Regions from separate parts of the Oerskovia jenensis genome, predicted to be linked through region 2. Evidence: riboswitches for the same ligand, from Rfam matches in the RefSeq annotation. Region 2 holds a riboswitch; each other region holds the start of a gene.
The links. A riboswitch is a leader RNA that binds a small molecule or an ion and turns the genes downstream of it on or off. The one in region 2 is predicted to bind S-adenosylmethionine.
Positions count from the first base shown of each region.

Region 1: it holds a riboswitch for S-adenosylmethionine, as region 2 does, so the genes downstream of both, JOD49_RS18635 (ABC transporter substrate-binding protein) here and JOD49_RS08965 (aminotransferase class V-fold PLP-dependent enzyme) in region 2, are expected to answer to the same signal.
Region 3: it holds a riboswitch for S-adenosylmethionine, as region 2 does, so the genes downstream of both, JOD49_RS10525 (hypothetical protein) here and JOD49_RS08965 (aminotransferase class V-fold PLP-dependent enzyme) in region 2, are expected to answer to the same signal.
Region 4: it holds a riboswitch for S-adenosylmethionine, as region 2 does, so the genes downstream of both, JOD49_RS10825 (methylenetetrahydrofolate reductase) here and JOD49_RS08965 (aminotransferase class V-fold PLP-dependent enzyme) in region 2, are expected to answer to the same signal.

Region 1 is NZ_JAFBBO010000001.1:4,173,487-4,180,885, forward strand. It holds gene obgE (GTPase ObgE) at 1-598, shown strand, start outside; gene proB (glutamate 5-kinase) at 878-2,020, shown strand; SAM riboswitch class IV at 2,187-2,298, shown strand; gene JOD49_RS18635 (ABC transporter substrate-binding protein) at 2,616-4,268, shown strand; gene JOD49_RS18640 (ABC transporter permease) at 4,413-5,363, shown strand; gene JOD49_RS18645 (ABC transporter permease) at 5,383-6,360, shown strand; gene JOD49_RS18650 (dipeptide ABC transporter ATP-binding protein) at 6,357-7,399, shown strand, end outside.
Region 2 is NZ_JAFBBO010000001.1:1,994,175-2,001,573, reverse strand. It holds gene JOD49_RS08985 (LLM class flavin-dependent oxidoreductase) at 1-541, opposite strand, end outside; gene JOD49_RS08980 (O-succinylhomoserine sulfhydrylase) at 659-1,915, opposite strand; gene JOD49_RS08975 (rhodanese-like domain-containing protein) at 1,939-2,403, opposite strand; SAM riboswitch class I at 2,410-2,502, opposite strand; gene JOD49_RS08970 (phosphotransferase enzyme family protein) at 2,576-3,445, shown strand; SAM riboswitch class IV at 3,550-3,664, shown strand; gene JOD49_RS08965 (aminotransferase class V-fold PLP-dependent enzyme) at 3,706-5,106, shown strand; gene JOD49_RS08960 (GNAT family N-acetyltransferase) at 5,188-6,003, shown strand; gene JOD49_RS08955 (CsbD family protein) at 6,088-6,264, opposite strand; gene JOD49_RS08950 (GNAT family N-acetyltransferase) at 6,389-6,994, shown strand; gene JOD49_RS08945 (peptide MFS transporter) at 7,175-7,399, shown strand, end outside.
Region 3 is NZ_JAFBBO010000001.1:2,338,304-2,345,702, reverse strand. It holds gene JOD49_RS10545 (AAA domain-containing protein) at 1-1,768, shown strand, start outside; gene JOD49_RS10540 (transglutaminase-like domain-containing protein) at 1,820-2,818, opposite strand; gene JOD49_RS10535 (MerR family transcriptional regulator) at 2,815-3,699, opposite strand; gene JOD49_RS10530 (hypothetical protein) at 3,801-4,514, opposite strand; gene JOD49_RS10525 (hypothetical protein) at 4,647-5,015, opposite strand; SAM riboswitch class IV at 5,121-5,232, opposite strand; gene JOD49_RS10520 (cold-shock protein) at 5,364-5,567, opposite strand; gene JOD49_RS10515 (polysaccharide deacetylase family protein) at 5,750-7,207, opposite strand.
Region 4 is NZ_JAFBBO010000001.1:2,414,061-2,421,459, reverse strand. It holds gene JOD49_RS10835 (hypothetical protein) at 28-606, opposite strand; gene metE (5-methyltetrahydropteroyltriglutamate--homocysteine S-methyltransferase) at 758-3,112, opposite strand; gene JOD49_RS10825 (methylenetetrahydrofolate reductase) at 3,133-4,182, opposite strand; SAM riboswitch class I at 4,295-4,397, opposite strand; gene JOD49_RS10820 (NYN domain-containing protein) at 4,637-5,857, shown strand; gene JOD49_RS20750 (outer membrane protein assembly factor BamB family protein) at 5,901-7,399, shown strand, end outside.

The DNA of each region.
Region 1 (7,399 bases), 2.2 Mb from region 2:
CCTCGAGGCCCGCGGCCTGCGGGTCTTCGAGATCTCGACCGCGAGCCACGAGGGCCTGCGCCCCCTGACGTTCGCGCTCGCCGAGCTCGTCGACCAGGCCCGCCGCGAGGCCCCGGCCCCCGCCCCGGCCCGCACGATCCTGCGCCCCAAGGCCGTGGACGACGCAGGCTTCACGGTGACCCGCAAGGGTGGCGTCGAGACCGGCTTCTACTTCGAGGTCCGCGGCTCCAAGCCCGAGCGCTGGGTCCGTCAGACCGACTTCTCGAACGACGAGGCCGTGGGCTACCTCGCGGACCGCCTCGCACGCCTGGGGGTCGAGGAGAAGCTCTTCAAGGCCGGCGCCATCGCGGGCGACGAGGTGCGCATCGGCTCCGACAAGAACGCGGTCGTGTTCGACTGGGAGCCCACGCTCATCACGGGCGCCGAGCACCTCGGCGGCCCCCGCGGCTCCGACCTCCGCCTCGAGGACACCTCGCGCCCCACGCGTACCGACAAGCGCCGCGAGTACACCGAGCGCATGGACGCCAAGGCCGAGGCCCGCGCCGAGCTCTGGACCGAGCGCGAGTCCGGGCACTGGACGGACCCCGACCAGGACTGACCTGCCGGGGGCGGGTCGCCGGTTCGCCTGACGACCGGCGGACCACCGGTCCCGCCCACCCCGGACGTCCGCACGCAGGGCGGGTACGACCCTCGGGTCGTGCCCGCCCTGCGGCGTCCCCGGGGGGTGCCGACCCTCCGCCCGGGCGTGACGTCGAGCGGGCGGGGAGCGACGTCGTCGGGCCCGGCGAGCAGGACCGGTGCCCACGCCGTCTCACCGCGGGGTGTCACACGGTGACATGGCGCCCCGTCCCCGCGCCCGGCGCGCGATGATGTCCCGGTGAATGCGCTCTCCGCTCGCTCCCAGGTCGCCACGGCCCACCGGGTCGTCGTCAAGATCGGCTCGTCCTCGCTCACCGGACCCGACGGGCACCTCAGCGTCCCGGCCCTCCACGCGCTCGTCGACGTCATCGCCGCGCGGCACGCCGCGGGTGGACAGGTCGTGCTCGTGACGTCGGGGGCGATCGCTGCGGGGATCGGCCCGCTCGGCCTGAGCGCGCGACCACGCGACCTCGCCACGGCCCAGGCCGCGGCCTCGGTGGGGCAGGGGCTCCTGGTCGCCCGGTACGCGCAGGCGTTCGCCGAGTACGGCATCCGCGTGGGCCAGGTGCTCCTCACGGCCGAGGACACCATCCGCCGGGGGCACTACCGCAACGCCCAGCGCTCGCTCGAACGCCTGCTCGACCTGGGGATCGTGCCCGTCGTCAACGAGAACGACGCGGTCGCGACGGACGAGATCCGCTTCGGGGACAACGACCGCCTCGCGGCCCTGGTCTCGCACCTGGTCCGCGCCGACGCGATGGTCCTGCTGACCGACGTCGACGGCCTGTACGACGGTCCGCCCTCGCGGCCCGGTACCCAGCGCATCCGCGAGGTGCACTCCGCGCTCGACCTCGAGGGCATCGAGGTCACGGGCCGGGGCAGCTCGATCGGGACGGGCGGCATGCTGACCAAGCTCGAGTCGGTGCGCATCGCGACCGGATCGGGCATCCCCGTCGTGCTGACCAAGGCCGCGCACGCCGAGGGCGCGCTCGCGGGGCGCGAGGTCGGGACCTGGTTCGCCGTGACGGGCAAGCGCACCACGCGCCGGCGCCTGTGGCTCGCGCACGCGGCCCGCACTCGCGGACGCCTCGAGCTCGACGCGGGGGCCGTCGCCGCGGTGCTGGCCGGACGTGCGTCGCTGCTGCCCGCGGGGGTCGTCGGGGTCACGGGCGACTTCGACGCGGGCGACCCCGTCGAGCTCGTCGCCCCCGACGGGCGCGTGATCGCGCGCGGCCTCGTGGCCTTCGACTCGAGCGACATCCCCGGCCTCCTGGGACGTTCGACCCACGAGCTGCGCGACAAGCTGGGCGAGGGGTACGACCGCGAGATCGTGCACCGTGACGACCTGGTGCTCGTCGGCCGCAAGCGCAAGGCGTCCTGAGCGGGGTTCGCCGCGCCTGGGCGCCCTGCCGCACGACTCCCTGACGGGGCTCGGCGACCCGTCACGGGTCACCGGGCCCCGTCTCGCACCCCCCTGGCGTCTCACCGTGTGGGACGGCGCTCTCACCCCTTGACTCCTCGCCCTCGGGGGGCTTTCCTGTGCGGCAGGTGAAGAGCGCCAGTGCCAAGACCCGGCTCGCTGGCCAGCAACCCTTCGACGTGACGGGGTGCTCCGGGTGGTACCTGACCGCGACCCGTCGGGCGCGGTAAGCACGCGGTAGGCACACGGAGGAACGGACGATGCGCGCACCCGGCACGGAGCAGGAGCACGACCGCAGGGCGGTCCGCCACCTCGACGGCCCCCGGCTCCTCGTCCCCTGTTGTCGCTGACACCCGGCTGAACCCAGGTCGCACCTGACGCGCGGGCGAGACCCCCGCGTCGACCACGTCCCCACCTTCGCCGTCCCCTGACGGCCCCCACCGCCGCGCACCGTGAGCAGGCGTCGACCCGACGCACCCACGGTCCGTCGGCGACCCCTGCGCGCCGCCGGCCCTGCCGGTCGCGCGGCGCGCACGACCGAAGGAGCACCTCTCGCATGTCCCTCTCGACCAGGCCCACGGGCCCCGGCGGCCGCACGGCCCCGTCCCGCCGCGCACTCGCCGCGGCCTCCCTCGCCACGACGGCGCTCCTGCTCGGGGCGTGCGGCTCCGGTGACGGCGGCGCGGCGGACGGCACGTCCCCCGGCCCGACGGCGGAGCCCGTCCCGGGCGGCAACCTCACCTTCGCGGTCACGGTCGACTCGCACTGCATCGACCCGCAGCAGGTCGGGAACAACGACGCGATCGCCTCGGCCCGTCAGACCGTGGCCTCGCTCACCGCGCAGGACCCCGACACGGGCGAGATCCTGCCCTGGCTCGCCGAGAGCTGGGAGGTCGACGCGGACGCGACGAGCTTCACGTTCACGCTCCGGGAGGGACCGACGTTCGCCGACGGCACGCCGATCGACGCGGCCGCGGTCAAGACGAACTTCGACAAGATCGTCGAGCTGGGCGCAGCGGCCTCGCTCGGCTCGGCCTACCTCGTGGGGTACGAGGGGACCACGGTCGTGGACCCCCGCACCGTGCGGGTCGACTTCTCGGCACCCAGCGCGCAGTTCCTCCAGGCGTCCTCGACCTTCTCGCTCGGGCTGCTCTCGCCCGCGTCGGCCGCGCTGAGCGTCGAGGACCGGTGCGCCGGGAAGTTCGTGGGCTCCGGACCGTTCGCGGTGAGGTCGTACACGTTCGACCAGGAGGTCGTGCTCGAGAAGGTCGCCGGGTACGACTGGGCCTCCGAGGCGGACGACCACACGGGCGAGGCGTACCTCGACACCGTGACCGTGAAGTTCGTGCCCGAGGCCAGCGTGCGCACCGGCAGCCTGCTCTCGGGGCAGATCGACGCGACCGCGGCCATCAGCACGGTCGACCTGCCGCAGTTCGACGGCAACGGTTTCTGGCTCGCGTACCGGGCGAACCCGGGTGTCGTCTTCAACCTCTTCCCCAACGAGTCCCGTCCGCTCGCCGCCGACCCGGCGGTGCGGCAGGCGATCAGCAAGGGCATCGACCGCGAGGAGATCGCCGCGACCCTGCTGACCCCGCAGGACGAGCCCGCGACGAGCGTGCTGTCGCACTCGACCCCGCTGTGGGCCGACGTCTCGGACGACCTGGCGTACGACCCGGACGGCGCAGAGAAGCTCCTCGACGACGCGGGCTGGGTCGAGGGTGCCGACGGCGTGCGGGTCAAGGACGGGCAGCGCCTGTCCACCACGGTCACGTTCTGGCAGGTGGCCGAGCCGCTCGAGCTCGTCCAGCAGCAGCTCGCGAAGATCGGCGTGGACCTCCAGCTCAAGCAGGTCACGGTCGCCGAGTCCACCGAGCTCAAGAAGTCCGGGGACTTCGACTTCGACTACTACAACCTGACGCGCTCGGACCCCGACGTGCTGCGCACGATCTTCTCGGCCAACGCGCGCAACATCAACAAGCGGGCCCCCGAGGAGGTCGACGACCTGCTCGACCGCTCGGCGGCGTCGACCGACCCGGCCGAGCGGCAGGAGCTCGTGACCGAGGCGGCGCGCCTCCTGGTGCAGCAGGGGCACTCGATCCCGGTCTACGAGCTCTCGACGACGATCGCGGCGGCCGACACGGTCCACGGACTGGGCTTCGAGGCGTCGACCCGCCTCGACTTCCACGGCGCCTGGGTCCAGCAGGACTGAGTCCCGCGCGGTCGGGCGGGGCGCGTCGTCGCGCGTCCCGCCCGACCGCCGGCGCACCACCGGGCCACCCGTCCTGACCACCCGCGCGCCACACACCGCACCCCGCACCCGCGCACCGCGCGCCACGACCGAGAGGAGCCGACCATGGGCCGGTACATCGCCCGCCGCCTGGGTCAGGGAGGCTTCGTCCTCTGGGCGGCCTTCACCATCTCGTTCTTCCTGCTCTACGTCCTGCCGAGCGACGCGGCCTCGATCAAGGCGGCAGGAGCCGACGGCGACCTCTCGGACCCCGAGCTCGTCGCGCGCCTGCGCGCCGAGCAAGGGCTCGACCGTCCCGTCCTGGTCCAGTACGCGCACGGCCTCTGGGGTGCGCTGCACCTCGACTTCGGCCGATCGTTCTCGTCGGGCGCGCCCGCCACGAAGCTCCTCGCCGAGGCCCTGCCACCGACGCTCCAGCTCACGGCCCTGGCGCTGGGGATCGCGCTCGTCGGGGGTGCGACGCTCGCGCTCGCGAGCACCTACCCGCGCGCCCGCTGGCTCCGGCACGCGCTCGCGTCGCTGCCGGCCCTGGGCATCTCGTTGCCGACGTTCTGGGTGGGGCTGCTGCTGCTCCAGTGGTTCTCGTTCGAGCTGCGGCTGTTCCCCGCCATGGGGAACGAGGGGTTCGAGAGCCTCGTCCTGCCCGCGTTCACGCTCGCGATCCCCGCGAGCGCCGCGTTCGCACAGGTCCTCTCGCGCAGCCTGCGCCAGTCCCTCGCGGAGCCCTACGTCGAGACGGCCCGGGCCAAGGGGGCGGGGCGGGCCCGCGTGCACTTCGGCCACGCGCTGCGCAACGCGTCGATCCCGGCGCTCACGGTGCTCGGTGTGACGGTCGGTGGGCTCCTCGCCGGTGCCGTCGTGACCGAGACGGTCTTCTCCCGGGCCGGGGTCGGTCGGCTGACGGTGACCGCGGTCGACCAGCAGGACGTGCCCGTGGTCCAGGCCATCGTGGTCTTCTCGGCCGTGGTCTTCGTCGTCGTGACCCTGCTCGTGGATCTGCTCTACCCCGTGCTCGACCCCCGGATCACCACCCGCCAACCCTCCGCCGCGGCGTGAGGGAACGGAGGAGGACACCATGACCGCACGACTCGACACCTATGCCGTCCCGGAGACGTCGTCGCCGGACGCGCCCGCGCCGGGCACGTCCCTCGCCCCGGGGGCGCTCGCGGACCCGGTCCCGCCCGAGACCGCGCGCCGACGCGTCGGGGGCGTGCGTGCGCTGCCCCGCACGTTCGGTCGCGCGGGGCTCGCGGTGCTGCGCCGTCCCGGCCTGCTGCTCGCGGTGCTGTTCCTGCTGCTCGTGGTCGCGTGGGCGCTCGCACCGGGCGTCTTCGCGTCCCAGGACCCGGTCACCGGGGTTCCGGCGGACCGCCTGCAGGCACCGAGCGCCGAGCACCTGTTCGGCACGGACCACCTGGGGCGTGACGTGTACGCCCGGGTGGTGCACGGCTCGTGGCTCTCGCTGAGCGCGACCGTGATCGCGGTCGCGCTGGGGCTGTCGGTCGGCTCGTTGCTCGGTCTGCTCGCGGGGTTCCTGCGCGGCTGGGTCGACGACGTGGTGGGGCGCGTGGTCGACGTGCTGCTCGCGGTGCCGAGCCTGCTCCTCTCGCTCGCGATCATCACGGTGCTGGGGTTCGGCACGGTCAAGGTGGCGATCGCGGTGGGCATCACGACGATCGCGGCGTTCGCCCGCGTGATGCGGGCCGAGGCGCTGCGGACGTCGTCGACGACGTACGTCGAGGCTGCCCGCGCGTCGGGAGTGCGCTGGTACACCGTGCTGCGACGCCACGTCCTGCCCAACTCGGCGGGCCCGGTGGTCGCGCTGACCGCGCTCGAGCTGGGGTCGTCGGTCCTCGCGATCTCGGCCCTGAGCTTCCTGGGGTACGGGGCCGCGCCGCCGACCCCGGAGTGGGGTGCACTGGTGTCCGGCGGGCGCGACTACCTCGCCGCGGCGTGGTGGCTCACGACGCTGCCGGGCCTCGTGATCGTCGCGGTCGTGCTGTCGGCCAACCGTGTCTCCCGCTCGCTCGAGAAGGACGGAGAGGACCGATGAGCGTCCCCGTGCACGACGACGTCCTGCTCGACGTCAAGGACCTGCACGTCGGCTACCGCACGGCGACGGGTGGTGACGCGCCCGCCGTCGACGGGGTCTCGCTCCAGGTCCGTGCGGGCGAGGTCGTGGCGCTGGTGGGCGAGTCGGGGTCCGGCAAGAGCACCACGGCCCACGCGGTCATCAACCTGCTGCCGCGCGGTGGTCGCCGCACGGCGGGCACGATCCGGTTCGCCGGGCGGGATCTCGCCGGGCTGAGCGAGGGCGAGTGGCGCGAGGTGCGCGGGCGCCGGATCGGGCTCGTCCCGCAGGACCCGACCGTCTCGCTCAACCCGGTCCAGCGCGTGGGCGACCAGGTCGCCGAGGTCCTCGTGATCCACGGCCTCGCGCGTCGTCGGGAGGCGCGCGGGCGCGCGGTCGAGCTCCTGGAGAAGGCGGGTCTCGACGACCCGGCGGCTCGCGCCCGGCAGTACCCGTCGCAGCTCTCGGGCGGGATGCGTCAGCGCGTCCTCATCGCGATCGCGATCGCCGCCGGGCCCGACCTCGTGATCGCCGACGAGCCCACGAGCGCGCTCGACGTCACGGTCCAGCGCCGCATCCTCGACCACATCGAGCTGCTGCGCTCGACGCTCGGCACCGCGGTGCTCCTCATCACGCACGACCTGGGGGTGGCCGCCGACCGCGCCGACCGCATCGTGGTCCTGCGGCACGGCCGGGTCGTGGAGGAGGGGCCCGCACGCAGCGTCCTCGCGGACCCGCAGCACCCGTACACGCGTGAGCTCATCGCGGCCGCGCCGAGCCTCGCGAGCGCCCGGCTGGGATCGGAGGGCGCCGTGCGGGCGACGTCGCGGGCGGACGGCCTGCCCGACGGCGGCGCTCGGCCCGCGCCGTCGGCCCCCCTCCTCGAGGCGAGGGGGCTGCGCAAGGAGTTCTCGCTGCCGCGCGGTGCCGCGACGCGGTCCCTCGTCGCCGTCGACGACGTGAGCTTCGACCTGCACGCCGGGCAGACCTTCGCGCTCGTGGGCGAGTCGGGCTCGGGCAA
Region 2 (7,399 bases):
TCGACCCGAGCAGCCAGACGGTCGGCACGGACTCGGCGGCCGGGGTCGCGTGGACGTCGTAGACCTGACCGGTCGTGAGACGGACCGAGGCTCCCTCTGCACTCATGAGCGAGCGGATGTCCTGGACGTGCTGGGGGAAGCGGTCGACGTCGGACGTCGGGCCGCTGCTGCGCAGCAGGGCGGTGACGACCGGGTCGCTGCCGGGCGCGCGCCCGATGCCCAGGTCGATGCGCCCCGGGGCCATGGCCTCCAGGACCGCGAACTGCTCGGCGACCACGAGCGGCGCGTGGTTGGGCAGCATGACGCCTCCCGACCCGACACGGATCCGCTCGGTCACCGCGGCGGCCGCCGAGATCATGACGGGCGGTGCCGACGCCGCGACCGCGGGCATGTTGTGGTGCTCGGCGAACCAGTAGCGCGTGAAGCCGAGGCGGTCGGCGAGGCGCACGAGGTCCAGGGAGGCGGCGATGGCCTGGGCGGAGGACTGTCCCGAGCGGACGGGGACGAGGTCGAGGACGGAGAGGCGCGGCGAGGTAGTCATCGCCTGGTGCAACCCCGGGATACGCCCGGGGTATTCCTGGCCGTCGTGCCGCTGAGTGCGGAGTACTTGTCGTCGTCCGGCAGGTTTCACGACAAGTACTCCGCACTCAGCGGACGGTCAGTGGCGCAGCGCCTGCTCGACGTCCTCGATGAGGTCGAGCGGGTCCTCGAGGCCGATCGACAGGCGCACGGTCGTCTCCGCGATCCCGACGGCGGCACGCCCGTCCGGACCCAGCTTGCGGTGCGTCGTGGTCGCCGGGTGCGTGATGAGCGACTTGGCGTCGCCCAGGTTGTTCGAGATGTCCACGACCCGCAGGGCGTCGAGGAACTGGAACGTGCGCTTCTTGAGAAGCTCGGGGTCGGTGCGCGGGTCGTCGGCGCCCGGCACGTCGAGGTTGAACGTCACGACCGTCCCGCCACCGCTCTGCTGGGCCTTGGCGAGCTCGACCTGCGGGTGCGAGGCCAGGAACGGGTAGCGCACGGCCGTGACGCCGGGCAGGTCCTCGAGGGCGGTCGCGACCTGGAGGGCCGAGGCGTTCTGCGCCTTGACGCGCACCGAGAGGGTCTCGAGCCCCTTGACCAGGACCCACGCGTTGAACGCGCTGAGCGACGGGCCGGTGTTGCGGATGAAGGTCTGGACCGGTCCCTTGACGTACTCCTCGGAACCCAGGATCGCGCCGCCGAGCACGCGCCCCTGCCCGTCGATGTGCTTGGTCGCCGAGTACACGACGACGTCGGCGCCGAGCTCGAGCGGCTTCTGCAGCACGGGGGTCGCGAACACGTTGTCGAGCACGACGACCGCGCCTGCGGCGTGCGCGAGGTCGCTCACGCGGCGCACGTCGATCACGTCCTGCATGGGGTTGGACGGGGTCTCGAAGAAGACGACGTCCGCAGGGGTCGACAGCGCCTCCTCCCACTGCGACAGCACGTGGCCGTCGACGTAGTCGGTGCGCACGCCCCACTTGGCGAAGATCTCGTCGAAGATGACGAGCGACGAGCCGAAGAGCGCGCGGGCGGCGACGATGCGCGACCCGGCGCCGACCAGCGCCGCGAGCGAGGTGAAGACCGCCGACATGCCGGACGCCGTGGCGTAGCAGGCCTCGGCGCCCTCGATGAGGCGCAGCCGCTCCTCGAACGTGTGCACGGTCGGGTTGCCGTAGCGCGAGTAGATGAAGCGGTCGACCTCGCCCGTGAACGCGGCCTCCGCCTCCGCGGCGCTCCCGTAGACGTAGCCCTGCGTGAGGAAGAGCGCCTCGCTCGTCTCCTCGAAGTTGGAGCGGGCGTGGCCGCCGCGCACCGCGAGCGTGTCGGGACGGGCCGAGCGGGGCAGCGGGCCGCGGCCCGAGCCGCCAGGGACGCCGGCAGGGATGCGCAGGACGCCGTCCCCGTGCGCGGCGCTCACGACTGCTTCCAGGGGAGACCGGCTGCGCGCCAGCCGTCCGACCCGCGGTGGCCGGCGCCGTCGAGCGCTCCCTCGAAGCCCTCGAGGACGTTGTACGCGGGACCCAGCCCCGCGGCGGTGGCAGCCTTGGCGGCGCCGATCGAGCGGGCTCCCGAGCGGCACAGGAAGACGACCGGACGCTCAGGGCTCACCCCGGCCGCGGTGAGCTCCGCGACGAACGCCGGGTTGGGGCGGCCCGTGACGTCGACCCACTGGGCCAGGACGGGCTCGCGGCCGGTCGAGGCCAGGTCGGGGACCCCGACGAAGCGCCACTCGGCGTCGGTGCGCACGTCCACGAGGACGACGCTCGGGTCGCCCTGGAGAAGGGTCCACGCCTGCTGGGGCGTGATGTCGCCGGCGTAGCCGTCGGCGGGCCGGGCGTCGGGGACCGGGGCAGCGGTCGCGCGGTCAGGGACACTCATGGTGATCCTCCATCGGTCGTGGCGGTAGCACCCTCGCCCGTTGCCGGGGGGTTGCTGCGGCGTCATCGTGCCAAGTCACTCAGCCGCTCTGGATGGTTGCGTCGGATCGTACGCCACCGTGCCCACAAGATGGAACGGTCGTCTCGCAGGGTGGTCGGGTAGGTTCCTGCGCATGAGCCATCTCCCCGAACCGGACCGCGAGGTAGAGGACTCCCGTCGAGACGGAGGACCAGGGGCCTCTACCTCGACGCAAGCCCTCTACCCCGAGGCGCCCGACCAGGCCGAGGAGCCCCTGGCCGGGGGGAACTCGACGACGGTCGTGCGGCGCGGCGACACCGTCCGCCGGACCGCAGGTCCCTGGACGCCCACGATCCAGGCGCTCCTGCGGCACCTGCGAGCACAGGGCGTCACCGGGGTGCCCGAGCCGCTCGGGACGGACGAGCAGGGGCGCGAGGTGCTGTCCTTCCTCCCCGGTGACGTCGCGCACTACCCGCTGCCCGAGTGGGTCTGGGACGAGTCGGTGCTCCGGGACGCGGGCGCGCTGCTGCGGCGCGTGCACGACGCGAGCGTCGGGTTCCTCGACACACGCACCGCGGCGCCCGTCTGGCAGACCGCACCGCACGAGCCCGCCGAGGTCGTGTGCCACAACGACGTCGCCCCGTACAACATGGTCTTCCGCGACGGAACCCTCGTGGGGCTCATCGACTTCGACACCGCGAGCCCCGGCCCCCGGATCTGGGACCTGGCCTACCTCGGCTACCGGCTCGCGCCCCTCGTGGCGGACGCAGGGGACTCGGAGGGGAGCGACGTCGTCGGGCGGCTGGACTCGTTGGCACGACTCGACGTGCTGGTCGCCGCCTACGGGATGCCGTACTCGCGACGTGAGGTCCTGACCACCGTGGTCGCGCGGCTCCACGAGCTCGCGGCGTTCACGGACGAGCGGGCGTCCGTGACCGGACGCGACGACTTCCGGGAGCACGCCGCCATGTACCGGGCCGATGCGCGTTACATCGCGGCGCTCGCAGCGACCGCGCGCACCTGACCTCCTGACCTACCCGCGCTGCTGAGAGACCGCCGTGCCCATCATCCGAGACGCCGTGCCCACCGGTTGACATGCTCCGGGCGCCTCGACCATCCTGGACACCAGGTCATGAGTGCCAGCGCAAAGCCCCGGTTTGCTGGCCGGCAACCCTCCTCCGCGGTGGGGTGCCCCGGGTGACGACCAGGTCCCTCTCTACCTGGAGGGGGGCAAGCGCGGAGGGGCCGGCAGGGCGAACTCCGACGACCACCGGAGGACGTGCCATGAGCGCACACGCAGTCATCGAAGCCCCCATCTCGTGTGCCGTGCTGCCCGTCGTGGGCAGCGACACCCTGGTCCCCCTCGTCGACGGGCGCAGCGTCCCGTACGCGAACCTCGACGTCGCGGCCTCGGCCCCGGCGCTCCAGGTCGTGGCCGACCGGGTCAACGAGGTCCTGCCGCTGTACGCGAGCGTGCACCGCGGCGCGGGCTACCTCTCCCAGGTGTCGACGGCCCTCTACGAGGCCGCTCGCCAGACGATCGGCGCGTTCGTCGGCGCGCGCGAGGACGACGTCACGATCGTCACGCGCAACACCACGGACTCGCTCAACCTCCTCGCGGGCTGCGTCCCGGCCCAGGCCGACGGCTCGCCGGGCCGCGTGCTCGTCCTCGACGTCGAGCACCACGCGAACCTCCTGCCCTGGCAGCGCACGGGGGGCGCCACGGTCCTGGTCGGCGGTGCGACGGTCGCCGAGACCCTGTCCGGGCTGCGTGCCGAGCTGTCGCGCTTCCCGTACGCGCTCGTCGCGATCACGGGGGCCTCGAACGTCACGGGCGAGTCGCTGCCGCTCGCCGAGGTCGTGGCCGCGGCGCACGACGCCGGTGCGCGCGTCCTGCTCGACGGCGCCCAGCTCGTCCCGCACCGCGGCGTCTCGCTCGCCGCGAGCGACGTGGACTACGTCGCCTTCTCGGGGCACAAGACCTACGCGCCGTTCGGTGCGGGCGCTCTCGTGGGGCGCCGCGACTGGCTCGACTCCGGCACGCCCTACCTCGCCGGTGGCGGCGCGGTGCGCAACGTGACGCTCGACGGCACCACGTGGCAGAGCGCCCCGGCGCGGCACGAGGCCGGGTCGCCCAACGTGATCGGCGCGGTCGCGCTCGCCTCGGCGTGCGACGCGCTCGCGGCGCTCGAGCCCGGCGAGCTCGTCGCGCACGAGACCGAGCTGCGGGCCCGGCTCGTCGCGGGGCTCGAGGCGATCGACGGCGTGCGCGTCGTCCGCGCCTGGGCCGACGCCGTGGATCCTGTGGGGGTCGTGACCTTCTCGGTCGACGGCTCCGACGCGGGGCTCGTCGCGGCCTACCTGTCGGCCGAGCATGGCATCGGCGTGCGCGACGGCCGCTTCTGCGCGCACCCGCTCCTGGCCCGGCTGGGCTTCCCGGCCGGGGCGATCAGGGCGTCGATCGGGGTCGGCACGACGGGCGAGGAGATCGAGCGTCTCGTCACCGCGCTGCGCACCTGGGTGAGCGAGGGGGCCACGGCCCGGTACGAGGTCGTGGACGGCTGCTGGGTCGTGAGCGACGACCCGCGTCCGCTCCTGCAGGTCGCGGGCCTCTCGGGCCTGTTCGCGACGGCCGCGGCGGGCAACATCACGGCCGCCGTCGGCTGCGGACCCGCCCCCGCCTGAGTAGCCTCTGACCTGCGCAGACGCTGCCCGAACCCCAACGTTCACCAGCGCGTCACCCGCCCGTTCACAGTCGACCGCTCCGTGGTCTTGGCGGCGACGCCTGCGTGTGTTCTGATATGCGCTGTGCAGCACGATGTCCACCTAGAAGGCCACGGGTTCCGCCTCGAACCCCTGGCTGTCGCGCACGCCGGTGCGCTGGCCCAGATCGTCGATCCGTCGATGTGGGCAGGCATGAGTACGACCCTCCCCGAGGGGGAGGTCGGGATGGTGAACTTCATCGAGGACACCCGCGCCACCCGCGCCCTGACGGCCTTCGCGGTCGTCGACGCGGGCTCGGGTCTCGTGGTGGGGAGCACCGCTTTCCGTGACCTGTCGCTCGACGACAGGCGCGTGGAGATCGGGCGGACCTTCTACGCCCGCTCCACGTGGGGGAGCCTCGTCAACCCGGTCTCGAAATGGTTGCTGCTCCGACATGCGTTCGAGTCGTGGGACGTGCACCGCGTGGGGTTCCGGGTCGACGCGCGCAACGCGCGCTCGCTCGCCGCGATGCGTCGCCTCGGCGCGTACGAGGAGGGTGTCATGCGCGGCCATCGCACGGCTCCCGACGGGACGCGCGCGGACTCGGTGTGCTTCTCGATCCTGGCGCACGAGTGGGCGGGCGTCGAGCTCGGCCTGCTCGCGCGGATCACGAGCCCGCGCATCGTGCCCGTGATCGGTCTGGTCGAGCCCGCGGGGCCGCCCGCGGTCGGCGTGCCCGTGGGCCCGCCGTTCCTCACCGTGGTGCCACCGGTCGGTGAGGAGTCGTTCGCGGGGACCCTCGGCTTCGAGGCCACGGGTGCCGCCGGTCCGGCCGACCTCACCGCGGTCGCCGACCTGCCCCCGGTCATCGCGCTCTGACCTGCCCGCTCGTCGTCCACCCCGTCCACAGCACCGCCCCGGGACCCTGCAGGGTCCCGGGGCGGTCTTCGTCTGCGGGCGGACTCAGTCCTTCTTGAAGGCGTCCTTGACGTCGTCGCCGGCCTGCTTGACGTTGGCCTTCGCCTGGTCGGCGTGGCCCTCGGCCTCGAGGCGCTCGTTACCGGTCGCCTTGCCGGCACCTTCCTTGACCTTGCCCTTGGCCTCCTCGGCCGCGTGCTTCGCCTTGTCTCCCAGTCCCATGGGGGTTCCTCCCTCGGTGTTGGTGGGTGCTACCTGTCGACCGTAGGCAGGGCTCCCGGTGACTCGCATCTCGGAGGACGGGCGGTCCACGAGACCTTCACAACTGGTCGGGCAGGATGCCCGCATGGAGAACGACGTCGTCCTGGAAGGGTTCGGGCTGCGGCTCGAGCCGCTCGCCGAGGAGCACGCGCAGGCGCTCGGCGCGTTCGTCGACGACGCCCTGTGGGCGGGGATGTCGTCGCCCACGCCGCGCGGTACGCCCGCGATGTCCGCCTACGTGGGCGAGGCGGTGGCGGCGCCGGGGCGCCTGGCGTGGGCCGTCGTCGGGCCGGCTGCTCCCGGCGAGGGGCCCGACGGCGCCACGTCCGTCCGCGGCAGCACCTCGCTCTACGAGTGGTCGCCCGCGCAGCGGCGCGTCGAGCTGGGCTCGACCTTCTACGACCGGCCGTGGTGGGGCGGCGTGACCAACCCGGTGTGCAAGTACCTGCTGCTGCGGCACGCGTTCGAGGTGCTCGACGTCGAGCGCGTGGCGCTGCGTGCCGACGCGCGCAACGCGCGCTCGATCGCCGCGATCCAGCGGCTCGGTGCGGTGCCCGAGGGGGTGCTGCGCAGCCACCGGGTCGCGCCCGACGGCTCGCGCGGGGACACCGCCTACTTCTCGGTCCTGTCCGACGAGTGGCTGACCGTGCGGGACGGCCTGCTGACCCGGATCGCGGACCTGACGCGCTGACCCCGAGAACCCGGCGGTGTCGAACCCGGGGCTGGTCCGGCGACGTGGCCAGGTCGCCTGACCGACCTCGGGCTCGACATCCACGGGCCGGCGTCCCTGTGGCCACGTGACCCGATCCTCCTTAGGTTGGAAGGATGCCTGCGCGGACCTGCGACGGGCCGACCGATCGCTGGAGGGTTGTTGACGACCGAGGACGCACGACCGGCAGACCCCGCGGCAGACCCGGACGACCGGGCCTTCTTCGGGCACCCCCGAGGTCTGTCGACCCTGTTCGGCCTCGAGGTCTGGGAGCGGTTCTCCTTCCTCGGGATGCAGGCGATCCTCGTCCTGTTCTTCACCGCGTCGGTCGCCGACGACGGGCTCGGGATGGCGGCGGGCCCCGCGGCCTCGATCGCGGCCGGCTAC
Region 3 (7,399 bases), 340 kb from region 2:
GCGGCGCCTGCGCCTGTACGGCGAGCTGCCGGACGGCTCGGAGCTCAAGGCCGGGTACGACGGCGCCACCGCGCTCTTCGAGGGACCGGCACCCGACGGGATCGAACCCGCCCGCGGTGCGGCGCGGTGGTCGACGGGGAGCGTGCGCGTCCACGGCGTCGAGCGCGGACGGCTGGGGAACGGGCGCGAGGTCGACGTCCTCGACGTGCGCCTGCCCGTGCCCAAGGGGGTCTCGCCGCACGACGTGCTGCCCATGGCGCTCACGGTCGGGCAGGTGCTGCCGACGCCGCAGCAGGAGGCGTCGATCCGGGCGCTGGCCACGGCCGTGCAGGCGCAGAACCCCGGCGGGCCCCAGGCGCCCCTGGTGCTCCCGGACCACCCGGCGATCGACCTGCTCCGCCGTCGCCCGCCCCGCACGGTGTCCGGCGCCCCGCTGCCCGTGGTGGGTCACGGGCCGGAGCGCTACGTCGACGCCGTGACCGACGCGGTCAGGGACCTCGACGGTTCCTACCTCGGCGTCCAGGGACCGCCCGGCACGGGCAAGACCCACCTCGCCTCGAAGGTCATAGGCCGCCTCGTGGCCGAGGGGTGGCGCGTGGGCGTCGTCGCGCAGTCGCACGACGTCGTCGAGAACGTCCTCGCGGGGGTCATCACCAAGGGGGGTGTGCCCGCGGACCGCGTGGGCAAGAAGGCCTCGGGACCCAAGGGGCGCGACGTGTCGACGGTCGGGCGGGACGGGGGTCCCCTGCCCGACGACGTCGCGGCGGCCTCCCTGCCCGACGGCTCGCGGCTCGTGCCCTGGCGCCTCGTCGACTCCCCGCAGACCGCGGCCTTCGTCGCCGAGGGGCCCTGCGTCGTCGGCGGGACGGCCTGGGACTTCGCGCACGCCGAACGGTTCGGCGACGGCGAGCTCGACCTGCTCGTGATCGACGAGGCCGGGCAGTTCTCGCTCGCCAACACCGTCGCGGTCTCCCGGGCCGCGCAGAGGCTCCTGCTGCTCGGCGACCCGCAGCAGCTCCCGCAGGTCTCGCAGGGACAGCACCCCGAGCCCGTCGACCAGTCGGCGCTCGGTTGGCTGACCCGCGCAGGCGGCGGCCACGACGTGCTGCCGCCCGAGTTCGGGTACTTCCTGGCCCGCTCGTGGCGCATGCACCCCGCGCTGTGCGACGCGGTGTCCGAGCTCGCGTACGAGGGGCTGCTGCACGCCGAGGCCGCAGCGGGCGAGCGGCTCCTCGTGGGCGTCGAGCCCGGGGTGCACGTCGTCGAGGTCGAGCACGCGGGCAACGCGGTCTCCTCGGTCGAGGAGGCCCAGGAGATCGTGCGACAGGTCAAGGCGCTGCTCGGGACGACCTGGTACCCGGGAGGGCCCGGTGGGCCGGACGGCGCCGCACGTGCCTCACGAGAACTCACGGAGGACGACTTCGTCGTCGTGGCCCCCTACAACGCGCAGGTGTGGACCGTGCGCCACGCGCTCCAGGCCGCGGGGCTGGGGGACGTGCGGGTGGGCACGGTCGACAAGTTCCAGGGCAAGGAGGCGCCGGTCGCGATCGTCTCGATGACGGCCTCGGCCCGCGAGGACGTGCCGCGCGGAATGGAGTTCCTGCTCTCGCGCAACCGCGTCAACGTCGCGGTCTCGCGCGGCCAGTGGTGCGCCGTCGTGGTCCGCTCGCCCCGGCTCACGGACTACCTGCCGAACCACCCCGAGGAGCTCGCCGAGCTGGGTGCGTTCATCGGGCTGTGCCGGTCGGGCGTGGCGCCGCTCCGCTGAGTGCGGGGTAGTTGTCGTCGTGTCGGGCTTCCGACGACAACTACCCCGCACTCAGGCGGTCGGCGGCGTGAGGTCGGTCCAGGTGCTGGTGCCCGTGGGGGAGAGGGTGCGGACCCTCGGTCCAGGGTGCAGCCGGGCGTCCGCGACGTAGCGCGCGGCGAGCTCGGCGTCGGCCGCGTGGTCGCCGTGGTCGGCCCGGACGAGCAGGTCCGCGATCTCGTCGACCAGTGCGAGGTCGAGTCCCTCGAGGGTGTCGTCCTGGCTCATCGCCCCCCAGGTGTCCCAGAGGAGCAGCTCGTCACCCTGGCGGTGGGCGAGCTCGAACAGGACGTAGTCGTGGACGAACCAGTCGCCCCGGATCGGCAGCCCCGGGTCGACCCCGAACAGGTCGACGTCCACGAGCCCGGCCCGGAAGGCGAGCCAGGCGATCGACGCGGGGACGAAGGGCAGGGCCAGGTCCTCGGCGACGTCCCCCGTGCCTCGCGGCAGGTCCAGGGGGTCGAACGGGAAGGTGGCGGTGCCGGCCGTGAGCTCGGGGTCCCAGCGCACCCACCGCCCGTCGTCCCAGTGCTCCACGACGACGTGGTCGTGGTGGAAGCCCGCGGTGAAGTACCCGGCGAAGCCCACGCGGGTGCGCGCCGGGACGCCGTGCTCGCGCAGGACCCCGACCGCGAGGAGCGAGTGGTCCCGGCAGCAGCCCGCGACCCGGTCGCTCGCCGCGCGGGGGTCGATGAGCGTGGTCCCGTTCCGCGCGTGGTCGAGGTCGAGGATCGTCGCGAGCCATCGGCTGTTCACGTCGGCGGCGCGCTCCGGTGGGAGCGAGGCGGCCTCGCCGCGGTAGTGCGCGATCACGTTGCACACCACCTGGCCCAGCGGACCAGGTTCGGTCGGGACCCCTCGCAGGAGGACGGCACGGTCGCCGGGGGACGAGTAGGCCGAGTGGGCCGCGTAGTGCGCGACCTCGGCGGGAGTGGCCGAGGTGTCGCGTCGGGCGATCGTGCCCGGGACAGGGACGGACGGCGTGGCGCGGGACGTGGGCAGGTCGGTCATCGAGTCCTCCGGAACGGTTGGGCGACCAGGCAGACGGCGTCCTCGGCGTGCCCGGGACGCAGGGTCGGGTAGATCTCGCGGGCGCTGCCCACCGGTGTGCCGTGCTGCTGGACCCACCAGCCCACGGCGTCGTAGGCGCGCAGGATCCGCGGGTACCGGCACTGCTCGGCCGTGACGGGAGCGAACGCGAGCTCCCGGGACGGCTCGACCCGGGTCCCGATCTCCTCGGTCGGCTCGACGGTGCCGCTGAACGGGAGGCACACCTCGACCTGGCCGTCGTCGTCCGGGCTCACGATCCCGCGGTACAGCACGTGGAACTCGTCACCGGGGGTCGCGCCCGACCGCTCGACGTGGCGTCGCAGCCCGATCACCGAGAAGTTGATGGCCGCGAGAAGCGCGTGCTGGTCGACGTGCGACGTGATCACCGCGAGCTTGAGCGGAGGATCGGTGCGGACCTGGACGGGGAAGCCCGTCCCGGCACCCGCCGCGCCATCGGCCGGGCCGAGCACGCCGAAGGGCTCGTGCGGGCTCCCGGCGCCCTCCGGAGCGGACAGCAGGTGCGCGAGGTACTCGACCACGGCGCGGCGTTCCACGACCTCGGCCTCGCGCGCGGCCCACCAGCCGCGGAGCCGCTGCTCGGCGTCGGGCGACGCCTTGTCGAGCAGGTGCGCGACGTCGGTGAGCGGCATCCCGACCCGCCGCAGGAGGGCGACGAGCCGCGCGCGCTCGAGCTGCGCCGGGAGGTAGTACCGGTAGCCGGTCCCGCCGTCGACGAAGGCCGGGCGCAGGAGCCCGCTGTCGTCGTACAGGCGCAGAGCCTTCGCGGAGAGGCCGGACCGGCGGGAGAACTCGCCGGTGGTCAGGGCCGTGGAGTCGGGCACCGTGCCAGTCTCGACCCTGCCCCTGGGGCAAGGTCAACGCTCGGGTCGGAGGTGTGGTGCCGCCGCACGCCGCACTCAGCGGGCCTGGACGGCCGAGGGACTCAGAAGTCCCCGAAGCCGCCGAAGTCCCCACCACCGAAGTCGCCGAACCCGCCGAAGTCGCCGCCTGCCTCGGTGAAGTCGCCGCCGCCGCTGTCGCCGGCCCCCGTGTCGCCGGCTCCCGGGTCCGTCTCGCCGCCGGCCTCGGCCGCGCCGGGGTCGCCCTCGCCCGAGGTCCCGCCGTCGCCGGCGAAGTCCGCGGCCGGGTCTCCGAACATCGGGCCGAACAGCATGTTGGCGACCGCTGAACCGATCACGACGCCCGCGATGGTGCCGAGCATGCTGGACCCGATCATCGAGCCCATCCCCGGTCCGCCCTGGCCGCCCTGCCTGCCGCCGAACGACCGCTCGAGCGTGCCGGGGTTGCGCATCTCGGCGCGGGTGGCCATGCGGGCGAGCGACTGCGGGTCGTCGGAGGTCGCGCGCTCGGCGGGCGGCAGGTTCTCGCCGAGGTCGGTCAGCACCCGGCGCCGCTGCTCGGGTGTCAGCCGCTCGAACGCCTCGGCGTGAGCCTGCTCGACGGCCTCGGGGGGAGCCGTGCGCAGCAGGTAGCGGTAGCGGTCGATCGCGACGTCGTCCTCGCTGCGCCCCGGACCCGTCGGAGCGGGGGGAGGGGTGCCGTACACGGGGGATTCGTGGCCGTCGTAGGTCGCGTGGCGGCGCGGCGTCCCCTCGTCCTGCGGAGTGCGGCCGAGGAGGCGGTCGAGGAATCCCATGAGCGTGTCCTTCTGGTCGAACCGTCGAGGGCGGACGCCCTCACCGGTTCAACGTGGCGGCCGGCCGGCACGTTCCGCCGGGTGCATGGTTCGGCGGAGAGGCGCCCGGCGAGTCGCAGAAGAGTCACGCAGTCAGCGAGGCGCGGGCTCCGGCACGCTGCCCACCCCACCCAGGAGCCGGACGTTGAGCGCCCGCCCCGCGAGCTCGAGCGCGTGGTACTGCTCGTGCACGCGCACGGTGGTGCCGGGGTCGAGGTCGAGCCCCGTGTGGTGCCACACCCGGCACGCTCCCTCGCCCGTCGCGTACTCGACGACGACCTCCTCGCCCCCGTCGCGCGCCCGCACCGCGAGCACGACGCCCTCGCGCCAGCCCCAGGGCCGGTTGCGGAGCATGCGCCCGTGGACGTCGTGGAGGAGGTGGCCGGGGTCGAACTGTCGGCACACGACGGACGGGGTGCAGGCGACGACCGTCGCCCGGCGTTCCATGACGCGCTCGGCCATGGTGCTCCTTCTCTCCGTGCCCGACGGCGGAGCTCGCCTCCGTGCCGGTACGCACCCGGGACGGTCCCCGGGCGAGGGGCACGAGGAGGCGCCCTACGGCGTCGGGCCTCGCTCTTCCCCCACGATCGTGGGGGCGGGTCTTCCTCCGGGAGCACCGTGCGCGTCGCGCGGTTGCCGGACCAGCACGCCGGAGGGCGGTTCGCTGGTCCTCTGGACCGTTCTCAGTTCTACCACGGCGTCACCGACCGGGCACAGGGGTACCTGGTCCTGGACGCACGAGTGCCCCCGACCGGCGAACCGGTCGGGGGCACTCGTTCAATGATCAGCTACGCCCGGAGGCGAGTGAGATCAGAGCGGGCGGATGTTCTCCGCCTGCGGGCCCTTGGGGCCCTGCGTCACGTCGAACTCGACGCGCTGGTTCTCCTCGAGCGAGCGGAAGCCCTGCGTCTGGATGGCGGAGTAGTGCGCGAACACGTCGGCGCTGCCGTCCTCAGGTGCGATGAAGCCGTAGCCCTTTTCGCCGTTGAACCACTTCACGGTTCCCAATGCCATGGGGATCTCCTTCTAGAGTTTCAAACAGCTCCATGATCTGGAGCCGAACATCACGGTGTTCGTCGTCAACTCTTGGGTAACAAGGTTCGCGGTGGCATGGGGCCGTTGCGCAAGGACAAGCGAGGCACTGCAATCTCACCGGCTACGGTACAGGGGTTACCCCGACTGTGCTAGCCCTGATGCTAACGATTGAAGTACGCATGCCCGCCAACCAGGTCAGGGCCGAGCAAATCGGGCACGGTCACGAGCGTGTAGCCGGCGGCCCGCAGGCCGTCCACGATGCCCGGGACGGCGTCCACGGTCGAGGCGTGGATGTCGTGCATCAGCAGGATAGCCCCAGGTCGCACGCCTGCGAGGGCCCGTTCCGAGGTCTGGACCGAGTCCTTGTTCTTCCAGTCCTCGGTGTCCACGTTCCACAGGATCGACGGCTCGTTGCGCTGGGAGAGGACACTCGTCACAGTGTCGCTCGTGGCGCCGTACGGAGGGCGCACGAGGGTCGGTCGGACACCCGACGCGGCCTCGACCGCGTCCGCCGTCGACGTGAGCTCGTCGGTGATCTGGTCCGTGCCGAGCTTCGAGAGATCCGGGTGGGACCAGGTGTGGTTCCCCACGACGTGCCCTTCCGCGACCTCGCGGCGAACCACGTCAGGGTGCGTGCCGACCGAGCGGCCGACGAGGAAGAACGTGGCCTTGACCTGCTTCTCGGCGAGGGTGTCGAGCAGGCGGGACGTGTGCTTGCCCGGACCGTCGTCGAAGGTCAGCGCCACGCAGCTGAGCACCGAGCAGTCCGGGGCACCGGGGGACGCCGGCGGGACGGGCTGGGTCGTCACGGGCGGCGGCTCGACCGGGGGCGGCGCGATCCCCGTGAACGGGGTGCCGCTCGCCGCGGCGTCCGCGATCTGCTTCCCGACCGCGGACAGGACCGTGCGCGTCGCGTCGGGCTCGATGCGCACCGCCAGCTCGCCGTCCGAGCGGGCCGAGACGAGGCCGGGGGAGAAGACCAGGGTCGCGGCGCCGTCGGGCCCCAGACGGACGTCCCGGAACGTGTCCTCCGCGGCGGGCACGGGGTCCTCGAACCCGAGCCCCGCGGCGTCGAGCGAGGCGTCGACCCACTGCGCGGCCTGCTTGCGGCCGTCGGCCGTGAAGAGGTCCGACGACCACGTCGTGGTGGCACGCGGGATGTCGGTGTAGAACGTCTGCGCGCCGACCTCGCCGTTCGCCCCGCCCGTGAAGGCGTACGTCGTGGCGCGAACCCCCAGCACGTCACCCTGCGCGAGGACCAGGTCCCACCCCACGTTGAGCTCGTTGCCCACCCCGTCGGGGTCGATCGCGGCGTCGTAGACCTTCTCGGTCTGGTCGACGAACGTGCCGAAGGCGCGCGAGAGCGAGTGCTCGCCCGGGATCGAGACGGTCGAGATCGAGCGTGCGTCACCGGCGTCCGCGGTCGACTCCTGGTGGACCGTGAGGTTCTCGACCGACGCCGGGTCCAGGACCGTGGGCGGGTCGACCCGCTCGGCGGGGAGCGGGGACGCCGTCGGTGACGGGGCACCCGTGGGGGAAGCCTCCCCGGACGGGTCCGCCGAGGCGCGCGTCAGGTAGAACATGACCCCCGCGACCACGACCAGGAGGGGAACGAGCACGGCGAGGACCCAGACGGCTCGGTTCCGCGGGCGCGCGGGAGCGGAGCCGCCCGGCGTCAGGTCACGGGACGGAGGAAGCGACTGGGGCATCGAACCACCGTGCCACCCGTACCCGGTGCTCGTCGCGACCGGCACGGTGTATGAGAGCAGCGCCACAGTCGCGTGCGACACCTTCTCGCACGGTCGTCGCAA
Region 4 (7,399 bases), 420 kb from region 2:
CGCGCTCGCGGACGACCGGCGCAGGTCTCAGGCGATGCGGGGGAGCTGTGCGAGCGTGGCGACGACCTCGATCGCGTCGGCCTTCCCCAGGTGGATCTTCTGGGCCATGAAGCCCTTGGTGGCCACGCTCTCCTCGGGCAGGTTCGAGTCGGCGAAGACTTCCATGAGGGCGCGCGCGTCGGCCTCGGGCAGGCGGAAGCTCACGACCTGGGTGAGGTCGCGCAGGATCGCGGTGCGCTCGGTCTCGGAGAACCCGAAGCGCAGCGTGAGGGTACCCTGCTCGATCCGCGTGTACGCGTAGGTGACGTCGGAGAACGGGCGGGCGGGCCCGTCGCCGATGCGCACGGTGCGGGCCGCGAGGTCGACCGTGACGGGCTTCGCCTCGCGCACCCAGTAGACGAGGAACGGGGCGATGATCGCGAGCACCGCGACCAGCGCGATGACCAGGTACAGCACGAAGTTCTCCTCGTCGCCGAAGCGTGCGAAGGCGATGATCGTGAGCAGCACGGCGGCCAGGAAGGGGGAGGCGATGGCGGTCAGCCGCATCTTCTTGCGCCCCTCCACCCAGAGCGGCAGGTCGGTCGTGGTCGGCGTGGTGGCGTGCATGGTTCCCCCATCGGGACAGAGTTCTCGCCCCACGGTGGAGCGATGGCGTGCGCGCCGATGCTACTGGTAAAGGCGACAGGGGTGGAACGGGGAGAACTGCCCCTCGGGGGGCGGCGGGACCGAGCCCACCGCCCCCGGGGCGTCTCGCGAATCAGCCGAGCTGGGCGCGCACCGTGTTCGTCGCGGCGACGAGGTTCTCGAGCGACGCCACGGTCTCCTCGTAGCGGCGCGTCTTGAGGCCGCAGTCGGGGTTGACCCACACGAGGCGCGAGTCGATCGACTTCACCGCGAGCTCGAGCAGGTCGGTGACCTCCTCGGTCGAGGGGACGCGCGGCGAGTGGATGTCGTACACGCCGGGGCCGATGCCGCGCGCGTAGCCGGCCTCGGCCAGCTCGGGCACGATCTCCATGCGCGAGCGCGCGGCCTCGACCGACGTCACGTCGGCGTCGAGCCCGTCGATCGCACCGATGACCTCGCCGAACTCCGAGTAGCACAGGTGCGTGTGGATCTGCGTCTCGGCCACGACGCCCGCGGTCGCGAGGCGGAACGAGCTCACCGACCAGTCGAGGTACGCGGCCTGGTCGGCCTTGCGCAGCGGCAGGAGCTCGCGCAGCGCGGGCTCGTCGACCTGGATGATGCCGATGCCGGCCGCCTCGAGGTCCGCGATCTCGTCGCGCAGCGCCAGACCCACCTGGTTGGCCGTGTCGCCGAGCGGCTGGTCGTCGCGCACGAACGACCACGCGAGGATCGTGACCGGACCTGTCAGCATGCCCTTGACCGGCTTCTCGGTGAGCGAGGCCGTGAACGTCGACCAGTCGACCGTGATGGGTGCCGGGCGCGTGACGTCGCCCCACAGGATCGGCGGGCGCACGCAGCGCGAGCCGTAGGACTGGACCCAGCCGTTCGCGGTGACGGCGAACCCGTCGAGGTTCTCCGCGAAGTACTGGACCATGTCGTTGCGCTCGGGCTCGCCGTGCACCAGGACGTCCAGGCCGATCTGCTCCTGGAGCTCGACGACGCGGCGGATCTCGTCCTGCATCGCGGTCGTGTAGTCCGCGTCGGACAGCTCGCCCTTGACGTTGAGCGCGCGGGCGCGGCGGATCTCCGGGGTCTGCGGGAACGACCCGATGGTCGTGGTCGGCAGCAGCGGGAGGTTCAGCTTGGCCTGCTGGGCGGCCGCGCGCTCGGCGTAGTCGCCGCGCGAGAAGTCGCCCTCGGTCAGGGCTGCGGCACGCTCGCGCACCGCAGGCACGACGACGCCGCTCGCCACCGCGCGCGAGGCGACCGCGGCGCGGGACGCCTCGATCTGGTCGGCGACCGCGTCACGACCCTCGGTCAGCGCCCGGGCGAGGATCGCGACCTCGCCGACCTTCTGGTCCGCGAACGCGAGCCAGTCACGCAGGCGGGGGTCGATCGAGCCGTTCGTCCAGTCCTCGTCCTCGACGTCGTGCGGGACGTGCAGGAGCGAGGTCGAGGTGCCGACGACGACGGCGCCCGCACCCAGCCCGGACAGCCCCTCGACCAGGTCGAGCTTCGCCGCGAGGTCGGCACGCCAGACGTTGTGGCCGTCGATCACACCCGCGACGACGGTCTTGGTCTCCAAGCCTGCGACAGGGCCCGCCGGAACGGCTCCCTTGACGAGATCGAGCGAGATCGCCTCGACGTCGGTGGCGGCCAGGAGCGTGAGGCCGTCGTGCTCTCCCTGGAGCCCGCCGAACGGCGCGCCGACGAGGAGGGCGGGGCGTTCGGTGCCCACCGCGAGGTCGGTCGCGAGGACCCGGTACGCCTCGGTGATCGCGGCGTGGACCTCGGCGGCCGGGAGGTCGATCGAGTCGGACACGAGCGCGGGCTCGTCGAGCTGCACCCACGGTGCACCGGCTGCGGCCAGGGCGCGCAGCAGCTCGACGTACACGGGCAGGACGTCCGCGAGGCGCGAGAGCGGGCTGAAGCCGGACGCGCTGTCGTCGGCGGCCTTGGACAGCGCGAGGAACGTGACGGGCCCGACGACGACGGGCCGGGTCACGACGCCCGCGTCCTTGGCTTCGACGAACTGGCGCACGATGCGGTCGTCCGCGAAGCGGAACGGTGTGGACTCGCTGATCTCGGGGACCAGGTAGTGGTAGTTCGTGTCGAACCACTTGGTCATCTCGAGCGGGGCGTCCTCACCGGCGCCGCGCGCGACCGTGAAGTAGCCCGCGAGGTCCAGCGCGCCCTTCTCGTCGGTGAGCGACGCGAAGCGCGACGGGACCGCCCCGAGGAGAGCGACGACGTCGAGCACCTGGTCGTAGTACGAGAACGAGCCGGGCACGGCGCCCGACGAGGCGTCGAGGCCCAGGTCGACGAGACGCTGGGCGGCCGCGACGCGCAGCGCCGAGGCCGTGGCCTCGAGCTCGTCGGCCGTGGAGCGCCCGGCCCAGAAGGACTCGACGGCCTTCTTGAGCTCGCGGCGCGGGCCGATGCGGGGGTAGCCGAGGACGGAACCGGAGGGGAACGTGGGTGCACTCATGGTGATTACCTCTGAACTGGTCAGACCGAGGGCCCGCCCAGGGCGGGCTCGGCGGAGGGAAGGGGAGTGCCGGAGACCCACGGCCCGCTGGCCAGGTCGGGGGTGCGGGACGAGACGCTGCTCGCGTCCCCCGCTACCCCACCGCCGAGGTTGACTCCCTCGAGCAGGTCTAGAGCGGCTTGGTGCTTGTTGAACGTGTAGATGTGGAGGCCGGGCGCGCCGGCCGCGAGGACCTGGCGCGCGAGCTCGACCGAGTGCCGGATACCCAGCCTGTGGCGTGCGTCCGGGTCCTGCTCGGCCTCGAGGGCCTCGACGACGCGGCGCGGTGCCGGGACGCCAGTGAGCTCCTCGACGCGTGCGAGGCGGGCCGGGTCCGTCATGGGCAGCAGGCCCGCGAGGATCGGGATGGTCACCCCGGCGGCGCGCGCCTCGGCGACGAAGTCGATGTAGGACGACGCCTCGTAGAAGAGCTGCGTGATCGCGAAGTCCGCTCCGGCCTGCTGCTTCTGCCAGAGGCGGCGCACCTCCTGGGTGCGGCTCGTGCCCGCGGCGAGGTTCCCGTCGGGGAACGTCGCGACCGCGATGGTCAGGGGGCGGGCCGCGCCGCGCAGCGCGACGCTCGGGCTCGCGGCGCAGCGCGCGGCCTCGACCTCGCGCAGCAGGGCCACGAGCTCGGTGCTGGACCGCACGCCGTCCTCGGCGGGGCGCCAGTCGGGCTGGTCGCGCGGAGGGTCCCCGCGCAGGGCGAGGAAGCTGCGCACACCGGCGTCGAGGAAGTCCGTGATGACGTCCTCGACGTCCTCGCGCGAGGCGCCCACGCAGGTCAGGTGCGCGATGGGCAGCACGGGCGTGCCGTGCAGGAGCTGGCTGATGACGCGGCGCGAGGTCTCGCGGTCCGTGCCGGCCGCGCCGTACGTGACCGACACGAAGTCCGGGGACGTCGCGACGAGCCGCCGCGCCGTCTCCCAGAACTTGGGGGCGGCGTCGGGGCGGCGCGGGGGCATGAGCTCGAACGACACCGTGGGTCGCGGTGCCTCGTGCCCGAAGTGCCCCAGGTCGACGATGCTCATCGTGCGACCGCCGGGAGGGGCGTGCCGACGGTGGCCACGAAGGCCGAACGGGTGGTGCGCGGGACCCCGGTACGGTGCGGGGTTGCGCAGAAGGATGCCTCGGTCATGAATCGCTCCATCGAACCTGGCTGTAGCACCCGTACCCGCGGGAGGCTTCCGTTGGGGGGTTGCTGCGGTGTCAACGAGCCAGGACTCTCGACCGCTCTGGATGGTGGTGACGATCGTAGGGGGAATCCATGATGCGAGCCAGTATCTGCTCGAAGCGTGAGACGGAAGGGTCTGGCGTCGGGGAGTCGACTCGTCTCGCGGTGTGCGCGCGCCCCGGCGGACCCTTCGTCGGGCCGACCGGTGTCCTTACAACCTACGCCCGTCTCCCGCCCAGCGGCCTGTGACATACGGGCTGGTCGCCGCGGCGGATGGGCGTTCGGACGACGCGGGCAATACCCTGGCGGATATGGACACCGAAGAACGTCTGGCCGTCTTCCTCGACTACGACAACCTCGCGCTGGGCGCGCGCGACCACCTGGGCGGGATGACCTTCGACTTCAAGCCGATCGCCGACGCGTTGGCCGCGCGCGGCCGTGTCGTCGTCCGCCGTGCCTACGCCGACTGGTCGTACTTCGACGAGGACCGCCGCTCCCTGACCCGTCACCAGGTCGAGCTCATCGAGATGCCCCAGCGCATGGGGGCCTCGCGCAAGAACGCGGCCGACATCAAGATGGTCGTCGACGCGATCGAGATGGCCTTCGAGCGTGAGTACATCTCTACCTTCGTCATGTGTACGGGCGACAGCGACTTCTCCCCCCTCGTGCACAAGCTGCGTGAGCTCAACAAGCGCGTCATCGGGATCGGCGTCGAGAACTCGACGTCCAAGCTGCTGCCGGCGGCGTGCGACGAGTTCCTCTTCTACGACCGCCTCGAGGGCGTCGAGATCCCGGACGAGCCCGTCGAGCGCAAGCGCTCCTCGAACAGCTCGAACCGGAGCGGGACCCGCAAGTCGTACGGCCGCTCCACGGGCTCCTCGGGCTCCTCGGGCAAGGCCGCAGCCGTTCCTGCGCCCGAGGCCGTGACCCCGCCCCCGGCCGCCGACGCCACGGCACCGACCGCCGAGAGCGCGCCCGAGCCGACCTCCGTCCCGCTGGACGTCGAGGCCGAGCTCGAGTCCGCCGTCGGGCACGGGGCCTCCTCGGCCTCCGAGGACGAGGACCTCGCGGTCCTCGTCGCGCAGACCCTCGCGGACCTGTCGAGCTCGTCGAGCGGGGCCGTCGTCGCCTCGACGCTCAAGCGCACGCTGCTCCGCAAGGACCCCACCTTCAGCGAGGCCGACTACGGCTTCCGCAACTTCGGCGAGTTCCTGCGCTACCTCGAGGAGCGCGGCGTCGTACAGCTCAGCGCGGGCCCCGCGACGGGCGACCCCGAGGTCTCGCTGCCCGAGCGCGGGCACGCCGGGGACGACTTCGCGCTGCTGCGCACGGTCGTGGGCGAGCAGGGCGACTCGGTGCCCCTGTCCGGCCTCAAGAACCAGCTCCGCAAGAAGCGCCCCGACTTCAGCGAGAAGGCGCTCGGCTACCGCAGCTTCCTCCAGTTCTGCAAGGCCGCGCAGACCGCGGGCGCGATCGACCTGCGCTGGGACGACGACGCCGACGACTACCTCGTGTCGGTCGCGACGCGCTGAACCTCCGTCCCGTGAGGGCACGCCCGGCCGCTAGGCTCCGGGCGTGCCCTTTCGCCGACGAGAGCAACCCCGCCAGATCGCCTTCGATGCGGTCGACGACCTGGACGACGTCGACGACCAGCGGGGACCGAGGCAGGGGACACCGGGCCTGCCCGGCGACCGCCTGGGAGACCACGGCACATCCCTGCCCGACGACGTGGCGCGACCGGCAGCGGACGCCGCCCCCGGCGCCCCGGACGAGCAGGTGGCGGCGGATCCGGTTCGCGACGGTTCGGACCCTGGGGGCGGGCTCATCGCGCCCGGGGTCCGGAAGCGGCGGCGCCTGCTCGTCGGGGGCGTCGCGGCCGGGCTGGTGCTCGTGCTCGGCGGCCTGACCCTCGTCGACGTCGTCCGCACTCGACAGGCAGAGGCGTTGTTGCGGGCCGCTCCTGGCGGGGTCGTCGGGCTGACGCAGCCGCCCGACGAGGTCTGGAGCATCGACACCGGCGAGGCCTGGACGAGGCTGGCCGGCGACCGCCTCCTGGTGGCGGGCGACGGAGAGCTGGTCGCCCACGACCTGACGTCGGGAGAGGAGGTCTGGCGGCGGGCGGACCTCGGACGGAGCCGTTGCGGCGCCTTCGTCGCGCGCTCCGGCGAGGCCGCAGCCCTGTCGACCATCACGTGCCTCAGCGGCGGGAGCCTGGAAGAGCTCGTGCCGTCGCACCCCACCAGGCCGCCGACGACGGTCTCCGTGCTCGGGCTGGACGGCAGGACGCTCTCCGAGCGGGCGCTCGACGTCTCCCGCGGCCACGCGGAGGTGCTCACGGACGGCGACGTCGTGAGGGCGATCCGGGAGGACCGGGGGCTCGTCGTCACCGTCGAGGACGCGCGCACCGGAGACGTGCGCTGGACGCACCTCGTCCCGGTCGAGGACACCGGGGGCGACGGGACCTGCGAGACCTCCTGGAACGGCGCGATGGTCGACGACCGGGAGTCCGTGTACTTCTACGACCTGGCGGGCGCGATCTCGGTCGGGGGATGCCGGGTGGGTGCCACGTTCTCTCCGGGGGGAGACGTGCTGTCGTCCGGGGACGACGCGTACGTCGAGGGCCTGGCCGACGGCCGGTTCACCAGGACGGCGAGCGACGGGGTGGGGGCGGACGTCCTGGACGCGGAGGGCGAGGTGCTCCTGCGCGGCGTGAGCGAGGTCCTCGAGCCGCTCGCCACGGACGGCACCGCGCCACCTCTGCTGTTCGTCCGGCCGGGCTCCGGGCTCGCCGCCCTCGCCGAGGACGGGCACGAGGTCTGGGCCTTCCCGCGGTACACCGCGCAGGTCCTGCTCACGACACGGGACATGACCGTCGTCGCCACCTTCCCCGGGGCCGTGGCGATCGACAACGTCACGGGTGAGGAGCTGTGGACGTGGCGGGCCTCGGAGCGCGGCGGGTCGTCGAGCAGCGACGTGTCCGCGGTCTTCGCGGGACACGGGTCGCTGACCGTCGTGCTGGGGACGCAGCCGGGTTCCGGGGCGCGATGGTCCTCGATCGACCTGGCCGACGGCAG